One region of the Rahnella aceris genome, then DNA from elsewhere that is predicted to be linked to it. Evidence: predicted binding sites of a transcription regulator. Region 1 holds the regulator's gene; the other holds the start of a gene.
The links. The regulator CRP, encoded in region 1, controls carbon source genes, mostly activating them, when cyclic AMP is high. The targets are predictions, from matches to a motif close to ATGTGANNNNNNTCACAT.
Positions count from the first base shown of each region.

Region 2: a site for CRP is predicted at 6,518-6,535, ahead of aaeR (HTH-type transcriptional activator AaeR). Genes of this name have one in related genera too.

Region 1 covers NZ_JAADJV010000004.1:70,544-78,499, reverse strand. Annotated here, with positions in the region: gene GW591_RS18625 (YccS/YhfK family putative transporter) at 1-1,598, opposite strand, end outside; gene crp (cAMP-activated global transcriptional regulator CRP) at 1,660-2,292, opposite strand; gene GW591_RS18615 (OsmC family protein) at 2,655-3,062, shown strand; gene GW591_RS18610 (phosphoribulokinase) at 3,066-3,935, opposite strand; gene allS (HTH-type transcriptional activator AllS) at 4,071-4,985, opposite strand; gene GW591_RS18600 (ureidoglycolate lyase) at 5,200-5,706, shown strand; gene allR (HTH-type transcriptional repressor AllR) at 5,793-6,602, shown strand; gene gcl (glyoxylate carboligase) at 6,717-7,956, shown strand, end outside.
Region 2 covers NZ_JAADJV010000002.1:563,232-571,187, reverse strand. Annotated here, with positions in the region: gene yhdP (AsmA2 domain-containing protein YhdP) at 74-3,901, shown strand; gene tldD (metalloprotease TldD) at 4,043-5,488, shown strand; gene aaeR (HTH-type transcriptional activator AaeR) at 5,562-6,500, opposite strand; gene aaeX (p-hydroxybenzoic acid efflux pump operon protein AaeX) at 6,774-6,977, shown strand; gene aaeA (p-hydroxybenzoic acid efflux pump subunit AaeA) at 6,985-7,920, shown strand; gene aaeB (p-hydroxybenzoic acid efflux pump subunit AaeB) at 7,931-7,956, shown strand, end outside.

The DNA.
Region 1 (7,956 bases):
AGGCGGATAGCGTCCTGATAGATTTCCAGCGCCTGGTGTGCATTCTGGCGCAGCAAACCGCTTTGCCATTGCGGCCACAACCAGATAGTGCCACCAAAGGCCAGCGCGCAGCCGATCAGGGTATCGACCAGTCGTGGTACCAGAAAATGCACGCCGTTCATCGCCAGCAATTGCAGGGTATACACTGCAGTCACCGTCATGCCGACCATCGCCAGTCCGTAGTTTTTGCGCAGAACGGTATAGGACAACAGGGTGATCAGCAGCATGCACAGCAGCGTGGTGCCTTCCGGCAGTTCCAGTTTGAGCAAGCCTGAGGCAATCAGCAATCCGGCCAGCGTACCGAGTGCACGGTGCTGGATCCTCACCCGCGTGGCGTTATAACCGTTCTGGCTGACCAACATGATAGTCAGCAAGATCCAGTAGGGTTTGGGCAAATTGAAGAACAGACCCAGACTGCTGCCAATCGCCAGAATAATGCCCAAACGTGCGGCATTACGCAGTGCCACGGATTTGAAGGAAAGATAGCTTTTCAGCGCGGGCCAGAAGGGCAAACGCGGCTGGGTGTTCATCAGGTCACGTTTGTACAACGGCCGCTGTGTGCGTAACAGACGGGCAATGCGGCTGAAATGGTAATAACAAAACTGACCTACCGGATTGTCCGGGTTGCGCGCGGCGATTTTCTCCAGCGCGGTCAGCTCATTGGCCATCGTAAAGCGCCCGGATAAACGATGATAAAGAATATCGTCGGCAATCACCCGAAGACGGGTGGAAATCACCTGCGCATTTCGGCGGATAACCGCTTCGGCATGGCTTTCCTCCACCAGTTTCTGCACTTCTTCCGGCTGATGCAGGCTCACTGTAATGTGCTCCTGCAAATCGAGCGCCACCTGAAAACGCTGAAATAGCCGCTTATGGTGATGATGATGTCCGTGCTGGGGCAACATGTGTAATTGCTGATAAAGCAGGGCAATCAGGTCGATAACCTGCTGCTGGCGGGTTAGCAGTGGGGGTAACGCAGTTTCGGGATCGGTATGTTGCGTCAGCAGGCTGTACTTGGCTTCGAAATAATCCGCGAGTTGCAGATAGAGCTGGCTGAGCGTTTCGCGCATCGGCTGTTCTTCCGAAATACGAAACCACGCCCAGTTAAACAATCCGTACCAGGCTGTGCCAGCGGCGAACAACACCGGGGCCTGCCACATCGGGCGCACGCCCACCATACTCAGCGTGAAGATAGTCGCCACCAGCGCACCGGGCAGCAGGCGCGCATGCAGCGGGCTGATTTCACCGGTGACGCCCAGCAGTAACGCCAGCGACAGCATGATCAGCGGCAGCGGTATATGCCAGCTTTCGAGCATCAGTTGCAGCAGAAGGCTGCTCACGGCAAAGAGTGAACCGCCGACGAGCAGGCGTTTGAAAAAGCGTTTATGCGGGGTATCCAGACCGGCGATGTTACAACAGGCCGGGCAGAGGGAAAACAGCAGGCCCATTTGCAAATTGCCAAACAGCCAGCAAATGCCAACAGGCAAGCACAACACCAGCGTCTGGCGCAGCGCGTAGTTCACTTCAGGATGGTAAAACAGTCTTCGCCATAGCGTCATGGGTAAAGCTTAGCCCATAAAAAAGGCGCGACAGTGTTTTGCCGCGCCAATTTTTGAGGGATTAACGTGTGCCGTAAACGACAATCGTTTTACCGTGTGCGGAGATCAGGCTTTGATCTTCCAGCATTTTGAGAATGCGTCCGACTGTTTCACGTGAACAACCGACGATTTGGCCAATTTCCTGGCGGGTAATCTTGATTTGCATCCCGTCCGGATGGGTCATTGCATCAGGCTGTTTAGCCAGATTGAGCAAGGTTTGAGCGATACGACCGGTAACGTCAAGGAAGGCAAGGTTGCCGACTTTCTCTGACGTCACTTGCAGACGGTTGGCCATCTGCGCGGAGAGACGCATCAGAATATCCGGGTTAACCTGAATCAGCTGGCGGAATTTTTTATATGAAATTTCAGCCACTTCACAGGCAGTTTTAGCACGTACCCAGGCACTGCGTTCCTGACCTTCTTCGAAGAGTCCCAGCTCACCGATGAAGTCACCTTGGTTAAGGTAGGACAGTATCATTTCCTTGCCTTCTTCATCTTTAATCAGGACAGCAACTGACCCTTTCACGATGTAGTAAAGCGTTTCGGCTTTTTCACCCTGGTGAATCAGCGTACTTTTAGAAGGATACTTATGTATATGACAGTGAGACAGGAACCATTCAAGAGTCGGGTCTGTTTGTGGCTTGCCGAGAACCATTTGCTATTATCCTCTGTTGTTATCGCTGCCCAAAATCACAGGGCTCAGAGTTCCCTGTACGGCACTTCAAATCCAAAGCGCCCTTTCAGCATATAACTCTCCAGAAATGCTGCAAGCGGATGTCGGAGTGCAACAGCCTGTTTATTGCTGTCATCACCGTGGGTTCTGTACTTAAACCGCAAAAACCGTCACCGCAATTTACTGGAAAGTATGTTTCGGCTTTGTTTGTAGCACAGGTTTGAGATGCTGTCTTCTGTTGTCTCGCTTCAGCATGATGGCGATCGGGTTACGTTGCCAGATTTTAGGTGAAAGGGTACTCTGAGAGCAGATTTCGACAAGTTTATTCACCGGGAGAATAGTTCATGCATGCACGTGTCAAATGGGTTGAAGGACTGACATTTTTAGGTGAGTCTGCATCGGGTCATCAGATTTCAATGGATGGAAACGCGGGTGATAAAGCCCCAAGCCCGATGGAAATGTTACTGATGTCCGCAGGGGGGTGTAGTGCAATCGACGTGGTGTCAATTTTGCAAAAAGGTCGTAATGACGTGCGTGATTGTGAAGTGAAGCTGACCTCACAACGCCGCGAAGAAGCGCCGCGTCTGTTCACTCACATCAATCTGCATTTTATCGTCACCGGTAAGGATCTGACCGATAAGATTGTTGAACGCGCAGTCAGCCTGTCTGCCGAAAAATACTGTTCTGTGTCTCTGATGCTGGGGAAAGCGGCCACAATCACCCACAGCTTTGAAGTGATTGCAGCCGAATAAAGTTTACTCGATCTTCTTGCCTTCCATCAGGCGCTGCACCAGCGGCGCCATGATCAGCTCCATCGCCAGCCCCATTTTGCCGCCCGGCACCACCAGTGTTTTGATGTGCGAGATAAACGACCCTTGCAGCATGGCCAGCAGATACGGGAAATCGATGTCATCCAGTCCCTGAAAATGAATCACCACAAAGCTTTCATCCAGTGACGGAATGGCTTTGGCGGCAAACGGGTTCGAGGTGTCGATGGTGGGTACCCGCTGGAAATTGATGTGTGTGCGGGAAAACTGCGGCGTAATGTAATTGATATAGTCATCCATCGAACGCACGACGGAATCCATCACCGCTTCACGGGAATGCCCGCGCTCGCCGGTATCGCGCACCAGTTTCTGGATCCATTCGAGGTTGACGATAGGCACTACGCCGACCAGCAGGTCGACCTGCGCGGCAACGTCAATTTTGTCCGCCACCACACCACCGTGTAACCCTTCGTAAAACAAAATATCCGTCGGTTCCGGCAACGCCTGCCACGGCGTAAAGGTACCCGGCACCTGATTGTAGGGAACGGCTTCGTCATAAGTATGCAGATACTTACGTGAACGGCCAGTGCCTGTTTTACCGTATTCGATAAAGCTTTTTTCCAGCAAACCAAAGTCATTGGCTTCCGGCCCGAAGTAGCTGATATGACGTCCCAGATCGCGCGCCTTGCGTATTGCCGCATCCATTTCAGGACGGGTGAAATGATGAAAACTGTCGCCTTCCAGTTCCGCCGCACGCAAACTAAGCTGCTGAAATATTTTACGAAATGCCACGCTGGTGGTCGTGGTGCCTGCACCGCTCGAACCGGTCACGGCAATAACAGGATGTTTGGCTGACATAATGCGCTGTTCTCCATAAAGGTGATGCAGGCAGGCGAGACGCGGTCTTTTCTGTGGTCGAAGATCTGGCGTCAAGGCTGCGCATAATTAAGCCTATTGTTACCATATTTATTCGCGAAGCCAAAGAGGGCATCACTATTCTAAACCCGCCAGCAACGGTTGGATCAGCGGGTCTTTCTGGTGGAACAGAGAAACAATGTCATGCAGCGCCTTGCCTGTGTACTCCTTTTTCCACGCCAGACTGAGCGGGGAAGGGGCGCGCGGATAGCGGATTTGCCGGGCGATCAGCTCGCCGCTGTCGAGATATGGCTGGCACAGATGGCGCGGCAGAAAACCGATACCCATTCCCTTCAGGTGACAGGCCAGTTTAGTCGCCACATCTGCCACGATGATCTGCCGTTGCCCGGTCAGCAACCAGGCTACCCGCTTGTTCAGATGGCGCGAGGTGTCTTCCACATTGATGGCAATGTACTGACGCAACACCGCTTCTTCCAGCATGCCAGTGATGTGCTGCAGCGGATGAAAGGGCGCATGAACAAAAACCCAGTCCACTTCACCCAGCGGCAGCAGATTCACGGCGTTAGAAAGAGATTCGGTGCCGGTGACGCCAATCGCCAGCTGAAAATCTTCGTACAGCAGCGTATCCCATACCCCCATGTAAATCTGCCGTGTGAAAGTGAACTGCGTGAACGGGTAGCGCTGCGTCAGACAGCTTAATAACGCCGCCAGAGTTTCAGGGCAGTACATCAGATTGTTCACCACCACATTCAGCTGGCGCTCAATGCCGTCGTTAATCTGCTGCAGTTCTGCCGGTACACCCTCCAGCCAGGTTAGCCACTGGCGACATCGTTCAAGCAGATGCTGTCCGGCGGGCGTCAGCGACACCGTGCGGGTCGTGCGGTTGAGCAATAACGTCCCGGCACTGTCTTCCAGCATCTTAATTCGATAGCTGATGGTCGCAGGCGTTTTATGCAGCATCTCTGCCGCGCGGGAAAAGCTGCCTGTTTGTGCGACGTGCATAAAGGTTTTAATCGACTCCTCATCCAGCATAGGTCACCTGAAGTAATGTTAATGCATTGAATGAAAAAGATTTTATAGATTTAACCTGATGAGAATTGTGGACTTCATCAATTTTATGGAATCTTTTTCCATATTTCGATTGAGCAAGTTGGAAAAAGTTTCTACAGTAATTGCATTGAGGATAAATCCGCCAATCTGGCGGGCTTATCTCACCGGTTTTATTTTAAATGCAGGGATGAATGCCATGGAACTTCCGGTTTACCCGCTGACCCAGGCGGCCTTCGCGGCTTACGGCGATGTGATTGAGACGACAGGTCGCGATTTTTTTCATATCAACGACGGCAAGGTTGAGCGGTACCACGATCTGACCAACGTGGAGATCCTCGGGCAGGATCGCCCGCTGGTGAGCATCAACCGCGCCCAGCCAGCACCGTTGCCCATTGTGGTGACGCAACTCGAAAAACACCCGCTCGGTTCACAGGCGTTTGTGCCGATGCAGGGCGAGCGCTTTATCGTGATTGTTGCGGCAGGGGGCGAGACGCCGGACATCTCCACGCTGAAAGCCTTTATCACCAACGGCCTGCAGGGCGTGAATTATCACCGGAATGTCTGGCACCATCCGCTGTTTGCGTTTGAGACGGTGACGAATTTTCTCACCGTCGATCGTGGCGGCGCAGACAACTGTGATATCAGTCAGTTACCTCAGGGCTATCAGCTTATTTTACCCGTTGCGGCGGGATTAAAGTCGTGACGCTATAAAGCATCTTGCATAAGATACAAGCATCTGAAAACAAGCGAAACGCGGGCGCTCAGCGCCTGATGCTGGAGAAATGTGAGATGGCCGAAGTAAAAAAACGGGGGCGTCCTAGCCAGCCTGGTTCTGGTTCGCAAAAGGGCGCTCAGGCCTTAGAACGCGGCATTGCGGTGTTGAATTATCTGGCGCAGTCCGGCGGCAGTTCTTCTGTCAGCAACATTGCAGAGAATTTGTCGCTGCCCCTTTCCACCACCTTTCGACTGCTGAAAGTGCTGGAAGAGGCCGATTTTGTTTATCAGGATGCGCAACTGAGCTGGTGGCACATTGGCTTACAGGCGTTTACGGTCGGATCGTCTTATATCCATAACCGGGATGTATTGTCAGTCGCCGCGCCTTATATGCAGCGCCTGATGTTGTTGTCGGGCGAAACGGCCAATCTGGCGATCCGCAACGGTTTCGAAGCGGTACTGATCGGCCAGCGGGAATGCCAGTCGATGGTGCGGATGTGCGCGCCGCTTGGCAGCCGTCTGCCACTGCATGCCTCCGGTGCCGGGAAAGCGTTGCTGTATTCGCTGGATGACGAGGCGCTGATGAGCCTGATGATGCAGGCGGGGTTGAAGAACTTTACGACGCACACGCTGGATAATCTGAATGCGTTGAAAAAGGATCTGCAACACGCGCGTCAGCAGGGGTTTGCACAGGACAGCGAAGAGCATGTGACAGGGCTGAACTGTCTGGCCTCGGCGATTTTTGACAGCAATAACAATGCGGTGGCGGCGATTTCGATCTCCGGCCCCAGCTCCCGCTTAACGACGGAGCGTTTTACCGATTTAGGCGAACTGGTGCGGGATACCGCGCGTGACATCAGTCTGGCCCTGGGTCAGCGCCACTAACCGGTTCGTCCTGCGATCCCCGCTCTGTCGTGAGCGGGATTTTTTTCAGTCAAATTAAAGTTGGAAACTTTTTCCGTTATTTTATGCAAAGCGGAATTACCTGAGGATTTAGCTATGGCTCGTATGACAGCTGCACAGGCAGCAATGTATGTGTTGGAAAAAGAAGGGATCACCACCGCGTTTGGTGTACCGGGCGCAGCGATTAACCCGTTTTATAACGCCATGCGCCTGCATGGAAAAATCCGTCATGTGTTAGCCCGTCATGTGGAAGGTGCATCGCATATGGCCGAAGGTTATACCCGTGCGAAAGCCGGGAACATCGGCGTTTGCCTGGGGACGTCTGGCCCGGCGGGTACCGACATGATCACCGCGCTGTATTCCGCCTCGGCGGATTCCATTCCGATCCTGTGCATTACCGGTCAGGCACCGCGCGCCCGTCTGCATAAAGAGGATTTTCAGGCGGTGGATATTCAGGCGATTGCCGGGCCAGTGAGCAAAATGGCGGTGACCGTGCTGGAACCTGCGCTGGTGCCGCGTGTCCTGCAACAGGCGTTCCATCTGATGCGTTCCGGTCGCCCCGGTCCGGTACTGGTCGATCTGCCGTATGACGTGCAGACCGCCGAAATCGAATTCGATCCGGAAACTTATGAATCGCTGCCCGCTTACAAGCCTGCCGCCACCGTCGCTCAGGCCGTCAAAGCGATGGAAATGCTCAACGCCTGTGAGCGTCCGCTGATTGTGGCCGGTGGCGGTGTGATTAACGCTGATGCCGCCGCGCTGTTGCAGCGCTTTGCTGAAATAACCCAAGTGCCGGTGATCCCGACGCTGATGGGCTGGGGCGTGATCCCGGACGATCACCGCCTGATGGCTGGCATGGTCGGATTGCAGACCGCGCACCGCTACGGTAACGCCTCACTGCTGGCGTCGGATCTGGTATTTGGCATCGGTAACCGTTTTGCCAACCGTCATACCGGCTCGGTAGAGAAATACACCGCAGGCCGCAAAATCATCCACGTTGATATCGAACCGACACAAATCGGCCGCGTACTTTGTCCTGATTTAGGCATTGTGTCTGACGCCGGTGAAGCCCTGAAACTGCTGATCGAAGTAGCAGAAGAGCAGAGAAAAGCCGGCAAACTGCCATGTCGCGAAAGCTGGATCCAGGAATGTGAAGAACGCAAACGCACCATGCTGCGCAAAACCCACTTCAACGATGTGCCGGTCAAACCGCAACGCGTCTATGAAGAAATGAGCAAAGCCTTTGGCCGCAACGTGAATTACGTGACCACCATCGGCCTGTCGCAAATTGCGGCGGCGCAGATGCTGCACGTGTTTGAGCCGCGCCACTGGATCA
Region 2 (7,956 bases), on a different contig from region 1:
CAAGAAGTTAAAGGTTTCCATTGCCGTCTGTGCGGGTGAAAACCAGCATGGAATGGAAAACAAGGAGAGAAGTTTGAGGCGACTGCCCGGTATTTTATTAACCACCAGCGCAACCCTTGTCGTGATAGTGGCTTTGGTGATCAGTGGCTTGCGTCTGGCATTGCCTCAGTTGACCCGCTTCCAGGATCAACTGGTCGGGAAAGTCGAGGCGGTCACGGGCGTACCGATCGAGTTATCGCAAGTCAGCGCCAGCTGGAAAACCTTTGGCCCGATCATGGAGATCCGAGGCCTACAGGTGACATTACCGGACTCAAAGTGGCAGGTTCAGCGCATTACCCTGGCGCTGGACGTCTGGCAATCCTTGCTGCATTTCCGCTGGCAGTTCCGCGACCTTACTTTTTACAATTTGCAGCTGGATTTAAACAGCACGCTGGGTGGCGAAAGCAATAAAGGCAACGGCATCCAGCCAAACCGCGTCAGTGATATTTTCCTCAGACAGGTCGACCATTTCGATCTGCGCAACAGCCGCATTTCCTTCCTGACGCCTTCCGGTCCACGGGCGGAATTCGACATTCCTCAGATGACCTGGCTGAACAGCCACAACCGCCATCGCGCCGAAGGGCAGCTTAGCCTGTCGAGTTTTAACGGGCAGCACGGCATTGTGCAGTTGCGTATGGATCTGAACGACACCAATGGTTTGCTCAATAACGGGAAAATTTATCTTCAGGCCGATGATATCGACATGAAACCGTGGTTCAGCCGGTGGTTGCGCAATAATACCGGTCTGGAAAGTGCTAACTTCAGCCTTGCGGCGTGGCTGACGGTGCGTAGTGGCGATATTTATGCCGCTGACGCATTGCTGAAAAATGGCTCTGCCACCTGGAAAAATGGCACTGAGGAACACCAGCTCGATGTCGATAATCTGACATTACACGGTAACCGTCAGGGTAATGGCTGGCAGGTTGGCACGAAGCAGCTGAATCTGAAAACCGATGGTGTGGCGTGGCCGAAAGGCCGCCTTGAAGTACTTTATCTGCCGGAAAATAACCAGTTCCTCGGGCCCTCGCAGGGTGAAGAGCTGCGCATCCGTGGCACCAATCTGCAACTGGAACGTTTAGGCCCGGTGATCCCGACTTTCTCATTCCTGACTCCGGCTTTACTGGAGCGCTGGCAGGATTTAAAACCCGCCGGTAACGTTGATCGGCTCGCGCTGGATATCCCGCTAAAGCAGCCTGATCAGACCCGTTTTGATGTGAACTGGCGCGATGTCAGCTGGCAGCGCTGGAAACTGCTGCCGGGTGTCAATCATTTCAGTGGTGGCCTGAAAGGTAGCGTGGCGGGCGGGCAGATGACGGTGAAATTACAAGACAGCCTGCTGCCGTACGGCGAAATGTTCCGCGCACCTCTGGATATCAGTGCGGCGACCGGTACCTTTAACTGGAAGAACGGCAAAGATGGCTGGTCATTGTCGGGTAAAGACTTAGATGTCAAAGCCAACGCGCTGTGGGCGAAGGGCGATTTCCGCTACAACCAGCCTGTCAAAGGTGACCCGTGGCTGAATATCCTGGCCGGTATTCGCCTGTATGACGCCGGTCAGGCCTGGCGCTATTTCCCTGAACCGCTGATGGGCAAACATCTGGTAAATTATCTCAGTGGTGCCATAAAGGCCGGTCAGGTGGATAACGCCACCCTGACCTTCAACGGCAATCCACATCATTTCCCGTTCAAAAAGAACGAAGGGCAGTTTGAAGTGTGGGTTCCGCTACGCCACTCGACCTTTGAGTTCCAGCCAGGTTGGCCAGCGCTGACTGATCTGGATATCGATCTCGATTTCCTTAATGACGGCCTGTTTATGAAAGCCGCGCACACCAAACTGGGCAATGTGGACGGTAACAATGTCGTTGCCAATATTCCTGACTACCTGAAAGAAAAACTGTTTATTGATGCGGACCTGCGCGGGCAGGGGAAAGATATCGGCGATTATTTCATGGATACGCCGTTGCATGACTCGCTGGGCTCCGCGCTACAGGAATTGCAGATTGGCGGCGAAGTGAATGGTCGCTTACATCTGGATATTCCGCTCGATGGTGAACTTGTGCGTGCATCCGGTGGCGTCACGCTCAATAACAACAGTCTGTTTATTAAACCGCTGAACAGCAAAATCAGTCAGCTCAGTGGCCAGTTCAGTTATGACAACGGCAACCTGCAAAGTAACCGGCTTACCGGTAACTGGTTCGGGCAACCGGTCAACGTGATGTTCAGCACGCAGGAACTGCCGGATGATTTCAAGGTTCAGGTCGGGCTGGATGCCAACTGGCAACTGTCCAAAATCCCCGGCTTGCCAGCGGCAGCAGCCAGTAAAATTTCGGGTGGTACACCGTGGAAAGGCGACGTCAATATTACGCTGCCGCACAAAGGCACCCCGACCTATACCGTCGATGTAAACGCCGATCTGAAAGATGTGAGCAGTCACTTACCCGATCCGTTGAGCAAGAAAGCCGGTCATCCGCTGCCGCTGGTGGTGAATGTCAAAGGCGACCTGCACAGTTTTAATCTGCAAGGTGTGCTGGCGGGCAAAGATCATTTCAACAGCCGCTGGCTGCTGGGTAAACAACTGAAACTCGATCGCGCATCGTGGCAGGCAAACAGCAAAAAAACGCCTCCATTGCCGGATGACAGCAGTCTGACGCTCCATCTGCCCGCACTTGATGGTGAAAGCTGGCTGGGTTTGCTGTCACCGGATAAAGCGACGCAGGACACTACTACTAAACTGGCCGGTTTCAGCTTCCCGCACCAGATTATCCTGACAACGCCTGCGCTGACACTGGGCGGACAGGTCTGGAATGACCTGACCCTCACCTCGGTACAAGGGCATCAGGGCATGGAGGTCACTGCCAAAGGTAAGGAAATCGATGGCAGGCTGAACATGAATGACAACGGTCCGTGGCTGGCTAATCTGAAATACGTCTATTTCAATCCGCAATGGACGGTCGCGGATGTGGCCAGCAGCGGTCAGCCGGGCGGTAATCCGTTTGCTACTGAAAAAATTTCGTTTGCCAGCTGGCCGGCATTGCAACTGCGTTGTGAAGCCTGCTGGTTCCTCGGCCAGAACTTCCGCAAAGTGAATGCTGACCTGACACCGCAAGGCGATCAACTGATGCTGCGTAACGGTCTGATAGATACCGGCGTGGCACGTCTCGACGTGCAGGGCGACTGGAGGCAGAACGGGCAGGGCGAAAACACCGGCCTGAAAGGCAAGCTGACCGGTAAGAATATTGAGCAGGCCATGTCATTCTTTGGCGTGACTACACCACTGAAAGGCGCGCCGTTTGACGTTAACTTTGATTTGCACTGGAAATCCGTGCCGTGGAAGCCAGATATCAGCACACTGAACGGCACCCTGAAAAACACGCTGGGCAAAGGCGAAATTGCGGATGTCGGCACGGGCCGCGCCGGACAATTGCTGCGACTGGTCAGCTTCGATGCGCTGCTGCGCAAACTGCGTCTTGATTTCAGCGATACCTTTGGCCAGGGCTTCTATTTTGACTCCATCAAATCCACGGCCTGGATTAAAGACGGCGTACTTCATACCGACGATCTGCTGGTTGACGGACTGGAAGCAGATATCGCCATCACCGGGAAGGTCAATTTCGTGAATCAGCAATTGGATCTCGAAGCGGTCATTGCGCCGGAAATTTCCGCCACAGTAGGTGTGGCGACGGCGTTCGTCATCAACCCGGTAGTCGGCGTTGCAGTCTTCGCTGCCAGTAAAGTGCTGGCACCGCTGTGGAATAAAATCTCGCTTATCCGCTATCAGATTGACGGCACTATCGCAGAACCCCGTATCAACGAAATTCTGCGTAAACCGGTTGAACATCCAAAAGCCGCCGCCGCACAGTAACGCCACCGTGAAGGTGGCAGGAAACCTCGTTCATGCTGTGTTAGGCTGTTAATAACCTTGTAACAATGGATTGTCCGGCGTGCAGACTGTGTAGACCACAGTCTGCACGCCGGATTGTCGTCTAAAAGAGAGTGAACATCTATGAGTCTGGCCTTAGTCAGTGAGCAGTTACTAACTGCTAATAATCTGAGTCATCAGGATCTGTTTTCCATTTTGGGCCAGTTGTCTGAACGTCGTCTTGATTATGCCGATCTCTTTTTCCAGTCCAGTTTCCATGAAAGCTGGGTGATCGAAGACAGCATCATCAAAGACGGTTCTTACAATATCGATCAGGGCGTTGGTGTTCGTGCGGTAAGCGGTGAAAAAACCGGTTTTGCTTATGCTGACCAAATCACGCTGAATGCCCTGAACCTGAGTGCAACAGCTGCCCGCAGCATTGTCCGCGACCAGGGCAATGGCAAAGCGCATACGCTGGGCGAAATTGCCTATAAATCTCTTTATTCTCCGCTGGATCCGCTGCAAAGCCTGTCACGCGAAGCAAAAATCGAACTGCTGCACCGCGTCGACAAAATTGCCCGTGCGGCCGATAAGCGCGTGCAGGAAGTCAGTGCCAGCATCACCGGCGTGTATGAAAACATCCTGGTGGCAGCCACCGACGGCACGCTGGCGGCAGACATTCGCCCGCTGGTGCGTCTGTCCGTGAGCGTTCTGGTTGAACAGGACGGACGTCGTGAGCGTGGCTCAAGTGGCGGCGGCGGTCGTGTTGGTTATGACTACTTCCTCGAAACCGTTAACGGTGAAGTGCGTGCGGAAGCTTTTGCCCGTGATGCCGTGCGTATGGCGTTGCTGAATCTGACGGCAGTCGCCGCCCCGGCGGGTGGCATGCCGGTGGTGCTGGGCGCAGGCTGGCCAGGTGTGCTGTTACATGAGGCGGTAGGCCACGGTCTGGAAGGTGACTTCAACCGTCGCGGAACCTCTGTATTTAGCGGTCAGATGGGCAAACGGGTGGCTTCTGAACTGTGTACCGTAGTGGACGACGGCACCCTGCCGGGTCTGCGCGGTTCACTGGCGATTGACGACGAAGGTGTGCCGGGGCAGTACAACGTGCTGATCGAAAACGGCGTGCTGAAAGGCTACATGCAAGACAAACTGAATGCGCGCCTGATGGGCGTTGCGCCGACCGGTAACGGCCGCCGCGAATCTTACGCACATCTGCCGATGCCGCGTATGACCAACACCTATATGCTGGCCGGGAAATCAACGCCGGAAGACATTATCAGTAGCGTAGAATTTGGCCTGTATGCGCCAAACTTCGGCGGCGGTCAGGTGGATATTACTTCGGGTAAATTCGTGTTCTCTACCTCCGAAGCTTATCTGATCGAAAAAGGCCGCATCACCAAACCGGTGAAAGGCGCGACGCTGATCGGCTCGGGCATTGAAGCGATGCAACAGATTTCCATGGTCGGCAACGATCTGGCGCTCGATAAAGGCGTCGGTGTGTGTGGTAAAGAAGGCCAGAGCCTGCCGGTCGGGGTCGGTCAGCCTACCCTGAAACTGGATAATCTCACCGTCGGCGGCACTGCGTAGCAGAAGATTATTTCGGTGTTATCCCTCCCCTTTCACAAGGGGAGGTCAGGTGGGTTTTTGGTTTGATACGAACTCAATTCCACTGAGTCACTTTCTTGCCCTGCCGGTATCCCTGATACACCTTGCTTACCCGTTTGAAATAATCCGTCAGATAATCAATACAGACCTGCACTTTCAGCGGCAGTTTGTCCTTTTCAGTATACAGCGCGTAAACCGGGCGCGGATCGGACTGATAGCGCCTGAACAGAATCTCCACCTCACCGGCATTAATCTCCTCAATCACCCACATCAGCGGAACATACGCGATACCGACACCGGCTTTCAGCCAGCGGATCATGGTCTGCGAGTCGTTAGTCACGAAGCGGCCTTGCGGTGTAATACGGGTTGAAACACCTTCGGGGGCGATCAGTTCAAATTCACTGTCCGGGCGGACGCTGTATTCCAGCCAGGAGAAATTCACCATATCGGCGGGTTTCTCCGGCGTGCCGTGTTGTGCCAGATAACTGCGCGCCGCACACACCACCATCGGCATTGAGCCTAAGCGGGTGCAGAACAGGCTGGAATCCTGCAACGCGCCGACGCGGATCACCACGTCCAGTCCGTCAGCGATCAGGTCTGGTGCCGGAATGCCAGTCACCAGATTCACCGTCAGACCGGGGTATTCGGTGAGCATTTCCGCAGTCATCGCGGCAAGAACATTTTGTGCCATCGTCGATGAACTGCCGATGCGTAATGTTCCGGTCGGGGTGTTGTTGAAGGCATACAATTGTTCATGCACTTCACGTACGTCGTGCAACATTTTCCGGCAACCCTGATAATAGAGTTTACCGGCTTCTGTCAGGCCGATGCTGCGGGTGCTACGGTTTAGTAATTTGATTTGTAAGTCATTTTCCAGCTTTGAAATCGTCTGGCTGATGGCAGAAACGCTCATGTCGAGGCGTCGTGCGGCCGCCGTGAAGGAGCCGCTTTCCACGACCTGAGCAAAGATCGACATGCGTTTTAATCGGTCCATTGTTAACTCTGGCTTAAAAGTGATTTAGATCACAGAACGTTGATCTGTTGATAATAAGCACGCTAATATACCCTTCCGGGCGATAAAGCTCAGGTTTCAGTTTTCCTGACATCATGCTTACCTTCGCACACTTCCCTGGCAACTCTGCAGCTTCATTGCTCTGCTCCCGTTGAATTATTTTCTCCGGGGTCGCGTGCCGTTGCCTAAAATAACGAATAATGCGTGCGCGGGACGATATGTGTTTGTCCGTCGTAATAATGTAAGGAATTTTTGATGAGTTTGCTTCCGGTAATGGTGATTTTCGGATTGTCGTTTCCTCCGGTGTTTTTTGAAATATTGTTGGCGCTGGTGGTGTTTTTCCTGCTGCGGCGCATATTGCAACCCACCGGAATTTATGATTTTGTCTGGCACCCGGCATTGTTCAACACAGCGTTGTACTGCTGTCTTTTCTACCTGATCTCCTGCATGTTCGTCTGAGGGCGTTGTGAAAAATTTCTCCATAAAAATAATACGTTACACAATAACGTTGATTCTTGTCGTGCTGGCTGTCATCGCAATCTTCAAAGCCTGGGCGTTCTATACAGAATCTCCATGGACCCGTGATGCCAAGTTTACCGCTGACGTTGTGTCCATCGCGCCCGATGTCACCGGTCTGATTACCGATGTGCCAGTAACGGATAACCAACTGGTGAAAAAAGGCCAGGTACTGTTCAAAATTGACCAGCCGCGCTACCAGCAGGCGCTGGACGAAGCGAGTGCTGACGTCGCGTATTACCAGGCGCTGGCTTCTGAGAAAAAGCGCGAGGCCGGACGTCGTGTGAAACTGGGCGTACAGGCCATGTCGCAGGAAGAAATCGATCAGGCCAATAACGTGCTGCAAACCGCTGAACATCAGCTGGCGAAAGCGCAGGCTGCACGGGATCTGGCGGTGCTGGATCTGGAACGGACCGTGGTTGTCGCACCTGCTGATGGCTGGGTAACTAACCTGACCGTTCATCCGGGCAACTACATTAACCGGGGTTCGACTGCCGTGGCGCTGGTGAAGAAAAATTCCTTCTACATTCTGGCGTATCTGGAAGAAACCAAACTGCCGGGGCTGAAAAAAGGGGATCGTGCGGAAATCACGCCGCTCGGCAGCAACCGTATTATGCACGGTACGGTCGACAGCGTAGCGGCGGCGGTGACGAACAGCTCCTCTTCTGCGGCGACCAACGGTCTGGCGACCATCGACAGCAACCTTGAATGGGTGCGTCTGGCACAGCGTGTGCCAGTGAAAATCCTGCTTGATGACAAAGACCAGCAACATCCTTATCCGGCAGGTACCACGGCGACGGTCGTGATTACCGGCAGCCATGACCGTAAACAAGATGAAGGATCCCCGTTCCTTCGCCTCCTGCACCGTCTGAGAGAGTTTGGTTAAGGCCGGAAAGATGAATAGCGTACTTATCCCGCGCGT